DNA from 2 places in the Roseibium sp. LAB1 genome. Region 2 is predicted to be linked to the other one. Evidence: predicted binding sites of a transcription regulator. Region 2 holds the regulator's gene; the other holds the start of a gene.
What was found. Region 2 encodes LexA, which represses DNA repair genes until DNA is damaged. Its sites were predicted from a motif close to TGTTCNNNNTGTGTTCNG; they were not measured.
Positions count from the first base shown of each region.

Region 1: ACYQ54_RS05010 (ATP-dependent helicase) is a predicted target of LexA. The motif match lies at 3,861-3,878, and genes of this name have one in related genera.

Region 1 is NZ_BAAGIB010000001.1:1,049,555-1,056,006, forward strand. Features, by position in the region: gene ACYQ54_RS05000 (50S ribosomal protein L11 methyltransferase) at 1-550, opposite strand, end outside; gene ACYQ54_RS05005 (tetratricopeptide repeat protein) at 689-1,255, shown strand; gene ACYQ54_RS05010 (ATP-dependent helicase) at 1,390-3,828, opposite strand; gene ACYQ54_RS05015 (GIY-YIG nuclease family protein) at 4,216-4,491, opposite strand; gene ligA (NAD-dependent DNA ligase LigA) at 4,836-6,452, opposite strand, start outside.
Region 2 is NZ_BAAGIB010000001.1:123,315-129,766, forward strand. Features, by position in the region: gene ACYQ54_RS00605 (alpha/beta hydrolase) at 1-681, opposite strand, end outside; gene ACYQ54_RS00610 (acyl-CoA synthetase) at 835-2,415, shown strand; gene ACYQ54_RS00615 (PPC domain-containing DNA-binding protein) at 2,412-3,311, shown strand; gene lexA (transcriptional repressor LexA) at 3,433-4,143, shown strand; gene ACYQ54_RS00625 (ComEC/Rec2 family competence protein) at 4,148-6,452, opposite strand, start outside.

The DNA of each region.
Region 1 (6,452 bases), 930 kb from region 2:
GGTCGATATCGGTTGCCAGCACCGTCTGGCGGGATTGAAGCGCAGCAGCGATTGCAAGCACCCCGGTTCCCGTGCCCAGGTCCAGAATGCTGTTATACTCCCGCATGGACAGCAGCCTGTCGATCTCTTCAAGGCACCCGGCCGTCGTGCCGTGGTGGCCGGTTCCGAAGGCAAGCGCCGCTTCGATCTCGATACCAATGGCACCGCCCGGAACCTTGTCCCGGTCATGGCTGCCGTGAACGACGAACCGGCCCGCTTTAACGGGCTTCAGTCCTTCCAGGCTCTTTTCCACCCAGTTGATGTCCGGCAGTTCTTCCGCTTCCAGCGGTGCGGCAAACGCATCCGCGCCGACACGATCGCGAACGGCCGCGGCGGCTTCCTCCGGTTCCATGTCGAACAGGAGGATTTCAGCTGCCCAGAGCCGGCCATCGGGCGTGGCTTCATAAATGGTCACCGGATTGCCGTCATCCTCGAACGCCCGTTCAAGGATCTCGGAGATCCGCTTGGCTTCCAGTTCTTCAGCCGTGATTCGCACCCGGATGGTTTTCATCGCTGCTCGCGCCTGTGGTTATAGGGGTCAAGGCGTGCGGTATAGCGGGAAGCGGCAGGTGATGCCAGCTTGAAACAGCCCATGGACTGGGCAAATCGGGTCTCTGCCCCATTTCAATGGGAAATGTGAGGAAACGCCATGATCAGCCCATTTTCAAAGCCGTTGCGGCAGTCGGTGCTCCTGATGCTGCTAGCAGCCGCGCTTTCCCTTTGCCTGCTTGCAATGCCTGCCCGGGCGACGCCGGAACAGGACGCCCTTTTCAAGGCGTTGAAAAATGCCCCAACGGAAGAAGAAGCCAGCAGGATTGAAGATGACATCTGGACCAGCTGGCTGGATGCGGCACCGACGCCCGAGATCCGGCAAAAGGTGGATGAGGCCATGCGCCGGCGCGATAGCTATGACTTTCAAGGCGCAAAGGTCCTGCTCGACAAGGTGGTGGAAGAGGCTGCGGACTATTCGGAAGGTTGGAACCAGCGCGCCTTCATCCTTTTTCTGCAAGGCAACTACGAAGCCAGCCTGGAAGACATCGAGCGTGCCCTTGCCCTGGAGCCGCGCCACTTCGGGGCCCTGTCCGGCAAGGCAATCATCCTGATGACGCTCGGCCGGGTGGAGTCAGGACAGGAAGTCCTTCGCGAAGCGGTCGGCATTCATCCTTTCCTCAAGGAACGCGACATGCTGATCAAGCCACAAGGCGTTGATCTTTAGGGAAGCTGAGGGGCACGAAGGCATCGTCAGCGCTCGACAAGGCCTACTCAGCACCACACAGAAGAGCTTCCGCAGTTGTTCCGGGAAGAACCATCCAGCAACATTCGACGGAATAAGTCCTGCCCGAGTAAAGCTCAATGCCGTTCGACGAAACTGTCGATGACCTTCTTCACGCCCGCCTTCTCGAAATCGATTGTCAGCTTGTTGCCTTCGATCGACTTGATCGCGCCATAGCCAAACTTGATGTGAAACACCCGTTCGCCAGTAGAAAAGTCTGAAGGCGTGTCACTGACGGATTTCGCGACCAGTTCGCCTTCGATCGTCAGCGGTCCCTGGCGCTTCTGCCGCGCGGACTGATACCCGCGTCCGCCACTGTCGGAAAATCCGCTGGAGGACTGCTTGGCACGCTGCGCACGTTGCCAGCCGGGTGTGGAATAGCTGCCCTTGTCGAAGGGATCATGGCTGTCGAAACGAGACGGGCTGTAACCACCGCCGCCATATCCACCATAGTTTGTCGATGCTTCTGCAATCTCGACATGGTCCGGCGGCAACTCGTCCAGAAAACGGGAGGGAACGGTCGACTGCCAAAGGCCGTGAATGCGCCGGTTGGAGGCAAAATAGAGCTTCGCACGTTTCTTCGCGCGGGTGATGCCGACATAGGCCAGCCGGCGTTCTTCCTCCAGGCCGGCGCGGCCGGATTCGTCCAGCGCGCGCTGATGGGGAAACAGCCCCTCTTCCCAACCGGGCAGAAACACCGTGTCGAACTCCAGCCCTTTGGCCGAGTGCAGCGTCATGATGGACACGGCATCGGTTGCATCCGCGCTGTCCCGGTCCATGACGAGAGAGATGTGCTCCAGAAAACCGGCCATGGATTCAAATTCGTCCATCGACCGGATCAGTTCCTTCAGGTTGTCGAGCCGCCCCGGCGCTTCCGCAGACCGGTCCTGCCGCCACATTTCCGTATAGCCACTTTCGTCCAGAATGATTTCCGCCAGTTCGGTGTGTTTCATCTGGTCGAGCTGACGCCGCCAGCGCTCAAAGTTGTCGAGCACGGATTTCAGCGCGTTACGTGGCTTGGGCTTCAATTCTTCGGTGTCGATGAGCTGGCTGGCTGCCTGCATCAGCGGAATGCGTTCTGCGCGGGCAACGCCGTGGACCAACTTCAGCGTGGCATCGCCCAGACCACGCTTCGGCGTGTTGACGATGCGCTCGAACGCCAGGTCGTCGGCCGGTTGCACAACACAGCGGAAATACGCCATGGCGTCACGGATTTCCATGCGCTCATAGAAGCGCGGACCGCCGATAACCCGATAGTTCAGCCCCAGCGTCACGAACCGGTCTTCAAACTCGCGCATCTGGAAAGATGCGCGCACCAGAACCGCCATTTCGTTGAGCGAATGGCCTTTTGACTGAAGGGATTCGATCTCTTCACCAATGGTGCGGGCTTCTTCTTCGCTGTCCCAGACGGATGCCACCGACACCAGGTCATGGTCGGGCTCTTCGAAATCGGTGAACAGCGTTTTCCCGAGACGACCTTCGTTGAATGCAATCAGGTGGGACGCTGCCGCCAGAATGTGGCTGGTCGAGCGATAATTGCGCTCCAGGCGAATGACCACGGCCCCCTTGAAGTCGTGCTCGAAGCGAAGGATGTTGTCGACCTCCGCCCCGCGCCAGCCGTAAATCGACTGGTCGTCATCGCCGACACAGCAGACATTCGGATTGCCCTGAGCGAGCAGCCGAAGCCACAGGTACTGCGCGATATTGGTATCCTGATACTCGTCCACCAGCATGTAACGGAACCGGCGCTGATATTCCTTCAGAACATCCGGCTGGGTCTTGAACAAGGTGATGACATGCAGCAGCAGGTCGCCGAAATCAGCCGCGTTCAGGATCGACAGGCGTTCCTGATATTCCTCGTAAAGCTTGCGGCCCTTGCCGTTGGCAAACGCCCGTGCCTCGCCCTCGGGAACGTCCTTCGGTCCCAATGCCCGGTTTTTCCAGCTGTCCAGGATGCTGGCGAAAGCCCGTGCGGTCCAGCGCTTGTCATCCAGTCCCTCGGCCTGAATGATCTGCTTGATCAGGCGGATCTGATCATCTGTATCGAGGATCGAGAAAGACGATTTCAAACCGACGAGTTCTGCATGTTTGCGCAGGATCTTCACGCAGATGGAGTGGAACGTGCCAAGCCAGGCCATGCCTTCGACATTGCCGCCGACGAAGCCGGCAATGCGCTCCTTCATTTCGCGGGAGGCCTTGTTGGTGAAGGTAACGGCCAGAATTTCAGACGGCCGCGCCAAACCGGAGGCCAGGATATGCGCAATGCGTGTTGTCAGCACACGGGTCTTGCCCGTTCCGGCCCCGGCCAGCACCAGAACCGGCCCTTCGGTGGTCTCCACCGCAAGTCGCTGTTCCGGGTTCAGACCGGTCAGATAGTCCGGTGCCCGCCGTGCCGCCATCGCCCGGGCCGCGATCCCGCCTTGCGGCCGCACCGGCACAGGCGCAGGCTCCGCCTGCGTGCCGATAGGCTGGAAAGGATCGTCAAAGGAATCGTCGTACCCGTCCGGGTCGGTCATGGTTTACTGGTCCGGTTTCAAGCGCTTGTTTTGAGAACAATATAGCAACAAACCGGCGCTGGCGAGGCGGGAATGTCCGATTTGGTGGGGACAAGGACTGCGCTTTTCTTATTTGGCCCAGCAACTGCGTGAGGCAATTACGGTTTGATAGGCGTCAAGACCGGTGGAGTCCCAAAGTCTTGTGACTCCAGCCAACACCGAGGATTACTGGATCCCGGTCTTGCCGCGTTGCGGCAAACCGGGATGACAAGAAGCAAAGGCAAGTCCTGAAGCCTCTCTTGTCATCCCCGCGTAGGCGGGGATCCAGTAAACAAGGGAGCCTGTTGCTTGACCATGTGGCAGGAGAACAAGCCATGCGCAGCAAACGATCGAAGCAACGCAAAAGTGTCAAACCAGTTTAGGAAACAGGTCGTCCCAGTTTGGATTCCCTTCTTCGATCAAACGGATCTTCCAGGCACGATTCCAGCGTTTGACTTGTTTTTCCCGCTTGATCGCCCACTCGATTTCCTCGTGAACTTCGTAATACACCAACCGATGCACGCCATATTTCGCGGTAAACTGGCTTCCGATGCCTTCACGGTGATGCGAAACCCTGCCCAACAGATCATTCGTCACCCCCGACATAGAGCGTGCCGCCCAGTCCACTTGCAAGAATGTAGACATAGTATTGCTGATCGAGGTGCAACGTGGAGCCTTTGTTGAAATTCTTCCGGGATAAACGTTAGTCCTGCTGCTTTAACGCAGCCGATACCGGTTTCAAATAACCGATGGTTTGCGGTTCCAGCGAGCACAGGGGGGTACTGGATCCCGGTCTTGCAGCTGCGCGTCAAACCGGGATGACAATGGATGGCGGGGTAGTGTGAAATGAAAACAGAGCCCACCTCTCCATTTTGTCATCCCCGCGCAGGCGGGGATCCAGTAAACGCAGGCACCTTTGGAGCAAAATGCCTCTGCCTCGGTCCTTTCGTCAAAAAACCCGGATGACAAAACACGAAGGGAATACTCGCTCAGGCCCCCACCAGATCGAACCAGTCATCCTCGGAGATGACTTCGATCTCCAGCTCCTGCGCCTTTTTCAGCTTGGAGCCCGCGCCGGGGCCAGCCACCACGAGGTCGGTCTTTTTCGACACGGACCCGGCAGTCTTGGCACCGAACCGTTCGGCCATGGCCTTGGCTTCGTCGCGGGTCATGCGCTCCAGCGAGCCGGTAAAGACCACTGTCTTGCCTGCAACCGGTGAGCCGGACGCATTGATCTTTTCCGCATCCTTCGGCGACACCTCGACCAGAAGCGCATCGAGCTGGTCGAGATTATGTTGCTCGGCAAAGAATTCCGCCAGCGCCTCGGCAACGATATGTCCGATGCCGTCGATATCGTTGAGCTCGGTCCAGGCTTCACCCGCCGTGTCGTGCGCCGCCTTCATGGCTGCATAAAACGCCGCCCAGGAGCCATAGGCGCGGGCCAGAAGTTTGGCGTTGCCCTCGCCCACGTGTCGGATACCAAGGGCGAAGATGAAGCGGTGAAGGTCGATTTCACGCCGGGCGTTGATCGCTTCGAAAAGGTTCTTCGCCGAAACGGCACCCCAACCTTCCCGGTTGCGCAGCTTGGTGAGAGAGCGCTTGTCCCGTTCTTCCAGCGTGAAGATATCCGCCGGGGCCATCACCAGCCCTTCCTTGTAGAAGGCGTCGACCTGCTTGTCGCCGAAACCTTCGATGTCGAAGGCATTGCGCGAGACGAAGTGCTTCAGCTTTTCCGTTGCCTGTGCCGGGCAGATCAGGCCGCCGGTGCAGCGGCGCACGGCATCCCGTCGCCCGGTCTTTTCTTTTTCCTCGCGCACCGCGTGACTGCCGCAGGCAGGACAGACTGTTGGAAAATCGAAGGCTTCCGCCCCTTCCGGACGTTTGTCCAGATCGATATCGACAATCTGCGGAATGACATCGCCGGCACGCTGGATCTTTACCGTGTCACCGATGCGAAGATCCTTGCCACCACGGACCGGTTCACCGTCCTGGCCGATGCCCTTGATGTAGTCTTCGTTGTGCAAGGTTGCGTTTGAAACGACGACCCCTCCCACCGTAATCGGCTCCAGCTTGGCAACAGGCGTCAACGCGCCCGTACGGCCGACCTGGATCTCGATGTCGTTGAGTGTGGTATAGGCCTGTTCTGCCGGAAACTTGTGCGCGATCGCCCAGCGGGGAGACCGGGAGACGAAACCGAGCCGCTCCTGCAGGTCCAGTCGGTCGACCTTGTAGACGACACCGTCAATGTCGTAGTCGAGCTGGGAACGGCTTTCCTCGATGCCGTGATAGACACCGAGAAGCTCTTCCACGGTTTCGCAGCGCTTCATCAGGCGATTGATCTGAAAGCCCCAGGCCTCCAGCTGCTTGACCATGCCGAACTGGGTGTCTTCCGGCAGCGCGCTCATTTCGCCCCAGGCATAGGCGAAGAAGCGCAGCGGGCGGGACGCGGTGATCTCGGACTTGAGCTGGCGTAGCGACCCGGCCGCGGCGTTGCGCGGATTGGCGAAAACCTTGCCGCCATTGGCCGCCATGCGTTCATTCAGCGCCTGGAAGTCCTTGTGCGCCATATAGACTTCACCACGCACCTCCACCACGTCCGGAACCGT
Region 2 (6,452 bases):
TTGCCTGAGGAATTCCGGACGTTCCGCGCCACCAACCCAGGCGACAACCGGACAATCTGCCACGGGCTGCATCAATGCGGCGCTCTCGGCGGAGGCGTCCTCTTCGCTCATCTGGAAGGATTTGTTCATCACGGTGTTTCTGAGCGGGCGAAGGTCGTGCAGACCGCTGATGGTAACGACCCGTTCGATCCGATCCAGAACCTCTTTCGGCAGCCGGGTATCTTCGCAGATCATTCGCGTCACCAGATGCCCGCCGGCGGAATGACCGGCAAGACGGATCGGTCCCGCAACACGGGCCGCCGCTTTCGTGATCGCGACGGAAATTTGCCGGGTGATATCTCCAATCCGCGCATCAGGTGCCAGGTCGTAGGATGGCATGCACACGGTCCAACCTTTGGCCAGACAGCCACTCGAAAAATGCGACCAGTAACTTTTGTCGAATCTTAGCCAGTACCCCCCGTGCACAAAGACGACGAGCCCCTTGGACTTTCTCTCCGGCCGAAACACGTCAAACCTTTGACGGGCTCCCTCGCCATAAACGACATCCAGATCCTTCTCGACCCAGCTTTTCCGGAAGGTTTCAGCGTCTTTCGCCCAGCGCACAATAAAATCATCAGCGCCGGGAATATAGGCGGCGTTTGAATATGCATCGTCCCAATCTGTAATCGTCATCTCACTCATACGAAATCCTCAGACCAACATCGAAACAGGTTGCCGGCATCCTTGCACAATTTACCTAGAAAGCGGAACGGCTTGATTGCCAATCTCAACTTGTCAAACAGACTGACATCAACCTAACGTCTGAAAAAACCAGTAACCGGGAGGCAAACTTAGATGGTGGAGCGCTGTTCCAATCGCGTGGCCAATCTGGCGCATTTTCTGTCCAGGAACGCTGCCCGCTGGCCCTCCGGATCAGCGATTGTCCAGGATGGCCGCACCTGGACCTGGTCGGATGTCGATTCGCGTGTCTCAGCCCTTGCCAAAGCGCTCCAATCCGAGTTCGGAATTTCCAAGGGCGACAGTTTGCTGGTTCAGGCACAGAACTCTCATCAGATGATCGAGATCATGCTGGCAGCTTTCCGGCTGGGAGCTGTCTGGGTGCCCTGCAATTTCCGTCAGGCTCCCGGAGAGACAGCCTACGCCGCGGAAAAAGCGAAGGCGAAAGTATTTCTGTGCGACGCGGATTTCGGCGCGCAAGCGGAAGCCGTGCGAAATTCAGTTGAAACGCTGACGGGCTGTATCACAATAGGCACAAGCGAATTCGGCACCGAGTATGAGGATCTCGTCTCCCGTTACCTGGGGCAAGTCCATTCAAACGAGATCGTGGACTACAACGATCCTTGCTGGTTGTTCTTTACCTCAGGCTCGACGGGGCGCCCGAAGGCTGTGGTACTCAGTCACGGACAAATCGGCTTCGTTTGCGTGAACTACATGGCGGACCTGTTGCCCGGCACCACGGAACAGGATGCCTCGCTGGTCATAGCACCTCTGTCGCACGGTGCAGGACTTCAACTGATTGTCCAGCTCTCGGCCGGGTCCACAAACGTCCTTCTGCCTGGAGGCGGTTTCAATCCCTCTACAGCGTTCGAGCTGATCGAAAAACACAGGGTCAGCAACCTCTTTACGGTCCCCACCATCGTCAAACGCCTGGTGGAAGATCCTTCGGTCGATCGTTTCGATCATACGAGCCTTCGCCACGTCATCTATGCCGGGGCTCCCATGTACCGGGAGGACCAGAAGCTGGCGCTCAAGAAACTGGGTCACGTCCTGGTTCAGTATTACGGGCTTGGTGAAGTCACCGGCAACATCACGGTGTTGCGGCCGCAGGATCATTTTCTGGAGGACGGACCTGAGACACGCAGTGGCACCTGCGGTACCGAGCGCACAGGCATCGAGGTCTCGATCCAGGACGAAGACGGCAACCACCTGCCACCTAATGAAACGGGAGAAGTCTGCGTCATCGGCGCCGCTGTCTGTGCCGGATATCTGGAAGACGGCGAGGCCAACAGAAAGTCTTTCAGAAACGGCTGGTTCCGAACAGGCGACATCGGCCATATGGACGAGCAACGTTATCTTTTCCTCACCGGCCGAGCCTCGGACATGTACATCTCGGGCGGCTCCAACGTCTACCCGAAGGAGGTCGAGGAAGTCCTGCTCACGCACCCGGACATTTCCGAAGTCGCAATCCTTGGCGTTCCGGATCGGCAATGGGGCGAAGTCGGGCTCGCCGTTTGTGTGGCAACCCCGGACAAGTCGCCCAACCCTCAGTCTCTATCGGATTTCCTCAGCGGAAAGATCGCGCGCTACAAGATGCCTGCCCGTTATCTCTTCATTCCGGCAATGCCGACAAGCGCTTATGGCAAGATCACCAAGAAACTGGTGCGGGAGCACTTGATCGAAAAAGGCCTGTTATGAGACGGCCGCCACCAAAAACACTTGCCGACATCCGGCATCCAGGCCCCGTCGCCGAAAACCGGTTGCCATACGCCAAATGCCGGGCTGAACCTGTCGAGATTGAAGTCACAGAGCGCGCCCCCTTGCTGAAAGTGCTGGGAGACTATGTCGAGCGGAACGGCCTCAGTTCTGCTGTGCTCGACCTTTCAGGGCTGACGCTCGGAGCGTTTGACTTTGTCAAGCCGGCCTGTGCGCTGGATGATCGGCATGCGGCCTGGTACAGCGACACCCATTCTTCCGCTGGCGCGACGCTCGAAACTGCGGTTGCCATTGTAGGCAAGAAGGACGGCGACTGGTTTGCCCATGTCCACGCCTATTGGCACGAGGGTGGCAGTGACCATCTTGGGCACCTGTTGCCCCACACGCTCATTGTGGCCCGGACAGGCACTATCAAGGGTAACGGTTTGCGAGGTGCTGCATTTGTTGCCTCGCTGGACCCGGAGACAGAATTCACACTGTTTCGTGTGCAGCCTGACGAAGAACCTTCCCGGCATGTCGACGAAAATGCCCTCATCACAACGCTCGCACCGTTTACCGACCTGACTGACAGCATCCGCGACCTTTCCCATTTTCTGGAAGCTTCGTCCTACGAAGTCCATGGACTGGGCAGCCTTGCCGGAGCGACGTTTCGCGACTCCGCCCCGATGACAGGTCTGATATCCGAAATTTTGCTTTGTCCGAACGCAGGCGCGAAGCCAAATCAAAAGCTGTGCGTTCCCATACGAGCGGTCGACCTCAATGGTGGGCTACATCAGGGCGTTCTCACTTCCGGCGGCGCGCCGACGCTGGTCACCTGCGAATTGCTGATCAAAACCTGCTCAGCACACCAGGATACGGCGAAACCGCGGAAGAATTGAACCCCGCGCCTCCCGCGAGGCCAAGAACAGTAAGAGAACATTTACCCTTGCAGAACACAATGAGAACAGGTACCATGTTCTTGATTTGTACCAGATGTTTTCTCGGTCAGGGGACGCCTACATGCTGACGCGCAAGCAGTACGAACTGCTCATGTTCATTCACGAAAGACTGAAAGAAACCGGTGTGCCGCCCTCTTTCGACGAAATGAAGGATGCGCTCGACCTGCGCTCCAAGTCCGGCATTCACCGCCTGATCACGGCTCTTGAGGAACGAGGTTTCATCCGGCGCCTGCCAAACCGGGCAAGGGCCATGGAGGTTGTTCGTCTTCCGGACTCAATTGCACCCGGGCTGGGCGCGCCCCGTCCACGCGGCAGCTTCTCACCGGAAGTCATCGAAGGTTCCCTTGGCAAACCGGAGCCGGTGAAAACGGCACCGGAACCTGTAATTGGCGTCACGGAAATTCCCGTCATGGGCCGGATTGCCGCCGGTGTGCCGATCGAGGCCATTCAAACCCACAGCCACTCCATCACTGTGCCGCAGGACCTGATCGGCCGGGGGGAACACTATGCTCTGGAAGTGCGCGGTGATTCCATGATCGAAGCCGGTATCCTGGATGGCGACACCGTATTGATACGCCGGACCGACAGCGCCGACAGTGGCGATATTGTCGTCGCACTTGTGGACGACGAGGAAGCCACCTTGAAACGGCTACGCAAGAAAGGCGCTTCCATTGCGCTTGAAGCGGCGAACCCGGCTTATGAAACGAGAATCTTCGGACCGGGCCGCGTTCGCGTCCAGGGGCGCCTTGTCGCCCTGTTCCGCCAGTATTGAGGCATCACTCGTCTGCACGCGCTTCGGCCTTCGAAGCGCGTTCAACCTGCCGCAATCCCTCTCTTGTTACCGTCCCCGGTCGATGCCAAGGGCGCGGTGGGTCAGGGATGGCAAACCTCAGTTTTTCTATTTTCCATTTTTCCGCAGGCGAGCGCTTTTCTGCGCTGTCATGACCTGAAGAGCCAACGGTGCTGCCTGAGATGTCGGTCCTGGACAACCAGATGGATATCGCTCCTCGCAGAGCGCGCGTCGTCTGATCCAGGACAAGCCCCACGCCACAGTTCTTTGGGGCGACTAGATCGGTCACGATCAAATCGGCGTATCGACAATCCATCTGAAACGCTTCAATTGTCCTTGGTTGAGCAACCGCAAGAAATGTTGGCCTGTCTTCTGTTCCTTCAGACTTATCAACACGACCATAAGCCCTGACGACACACCCCTCATCATCGCATTTCCTTTGAGGCGACTTCATCTTGCGCGATAAAATCGCGCTGTCAGAAACACCTTCCGACTGCAGCCAGAGATCCGTTGCAAAGGTTCTGCCCCTTGCGGCGAAACGTAGTGCCCCCGCCTCGTCCCGAGCGGCAATACGAGAGCCGTTTGCGGCAATCTGGATGTCGGGTGGCCGGGTTGTCATGACAATCAAAACACCGGCAAGAAGTGGAACCGCGGCAAGCAGGCGTTTCCTGCCTGGTACCAACAGGCCTGCAAAGAGAGCTGACAACAGAAGGAATGCAGCCGTTCCATCCAGCCTGCCCGAAGCTCCACTGCCGGCATCCAGGGCCGCCGTGAAGGAAGCAACCTTCAAGAGCAGCGAGATGCCGTAAGACATGATCCACAGAGGCAACGCAGCCAGCCCAAATGGCATCAGGACGAATGCGAGCACACCCATGGGCATTACCAGCAGCGAGAAAATCGGCATTCCCAATAGGTTGCCGACAAGGCCGTATGGCGCGATGCGACTGAAATGATGCGCTCCGATGATGCCGGTTGCCAGACCCGCGACCAATGCTGTTACAAACAGCCCGGCAATCCATTTGCCGAGAAAAAGACCGGTTGCCATAACCCAACTGGTCGGTCTTTCTCCCGAATATCCCGTCCGATCGCGTTGCCGCCATAGGTCATAAACAGCAACCAGACAGATCACGGCAGCGAAGGACATCTGGAAGCCCGGAAAAAACAGGCGCTCCGGCGCGATCAGAAGTAGAACAAGACCCGCAAGCGCAACACTGCGCAGGGTCAGCCCTCGCCGGCCCGCCAGAATGCCGACAAAGACGATTGCAATCATCAGGAACGAGCGCTGGGTGGCAACCGCCCCACCGGACAGAAGCAGATAGACGACCGCGGCACCAAGGGCTGAGATTGCCGCCCACTTGTGAACGGGCCACCTTAACGTCAGGACTGGCACCAGCGAAAACAGCAGCAAAACCGCCCCATAGGCCCCACCAGCGAAAAGCGCCATATGGAGGCCGGAAATTGCAAGAATATGAGCCAGCCCGGCCGCACGCAAAACGTCTTCCTGTTCCTCTGCAATTCCGCTCCTGTCACCAACAAGCAAAGCGACAATCAGTTCAGTTTCAGGCCCCTCGCCCAGGCTGGCCCTGATGCGCGTGGCAAGATCGCCTCGAAGTTTTGCGACTGCGACAGCGGGGCGAAGCTCAAGTTCACCTTCCGAAGACTTGAGGATCTGCGGAGGTCCGAAACTGAACCCTGTAGCACCGATCCGTTGATAGAAGGCCCGGAAGGAATAGTCGTATCCTCCCGGAAAGACCGGACCGGCCGGTGGAAACAGGCGTGCGCTGACACGAACTGTGTCCCCAACTCGCACTTTGCTATCTGCAGGAACGCGCAGGCGCACCTTTTCCGGAAACGTGAGAAATTCTGCCGGATGCCCATCGACGGCAGCAACTGCGAGCACGAGCCGGACACCCGACGAACCAACATCAAGCTCTTCAACGTAGCCAGTTACTTCCGCATTCATCGGTTCGGCAAGGCGCGGCGTCGACACAAGAGCGGTGCGGAAACTTGAAGTTGCCAGACCGGAGGAGAAAGCCAACCAAAGCACGGCGGAAATGGCCAAGGCGCCACGCCGCCCAGGTCGCAATGCTACTGCCCCGGCAATCAAGACCATAACCGTCAACAAGATCCAGGACGGCTCTTCAGGCAACCAGACGTAAATTCCGATGCCAGCGGCAAACGCGAAAGCACACCACAGGAGCCCCTGAGAATCCCAAAGACGTTCTGCCGTCAAATTGCCAGCTAAATTTGCCCGCGTTTGACCACCTGTCATCCACGGGCGTGGCTCTTCA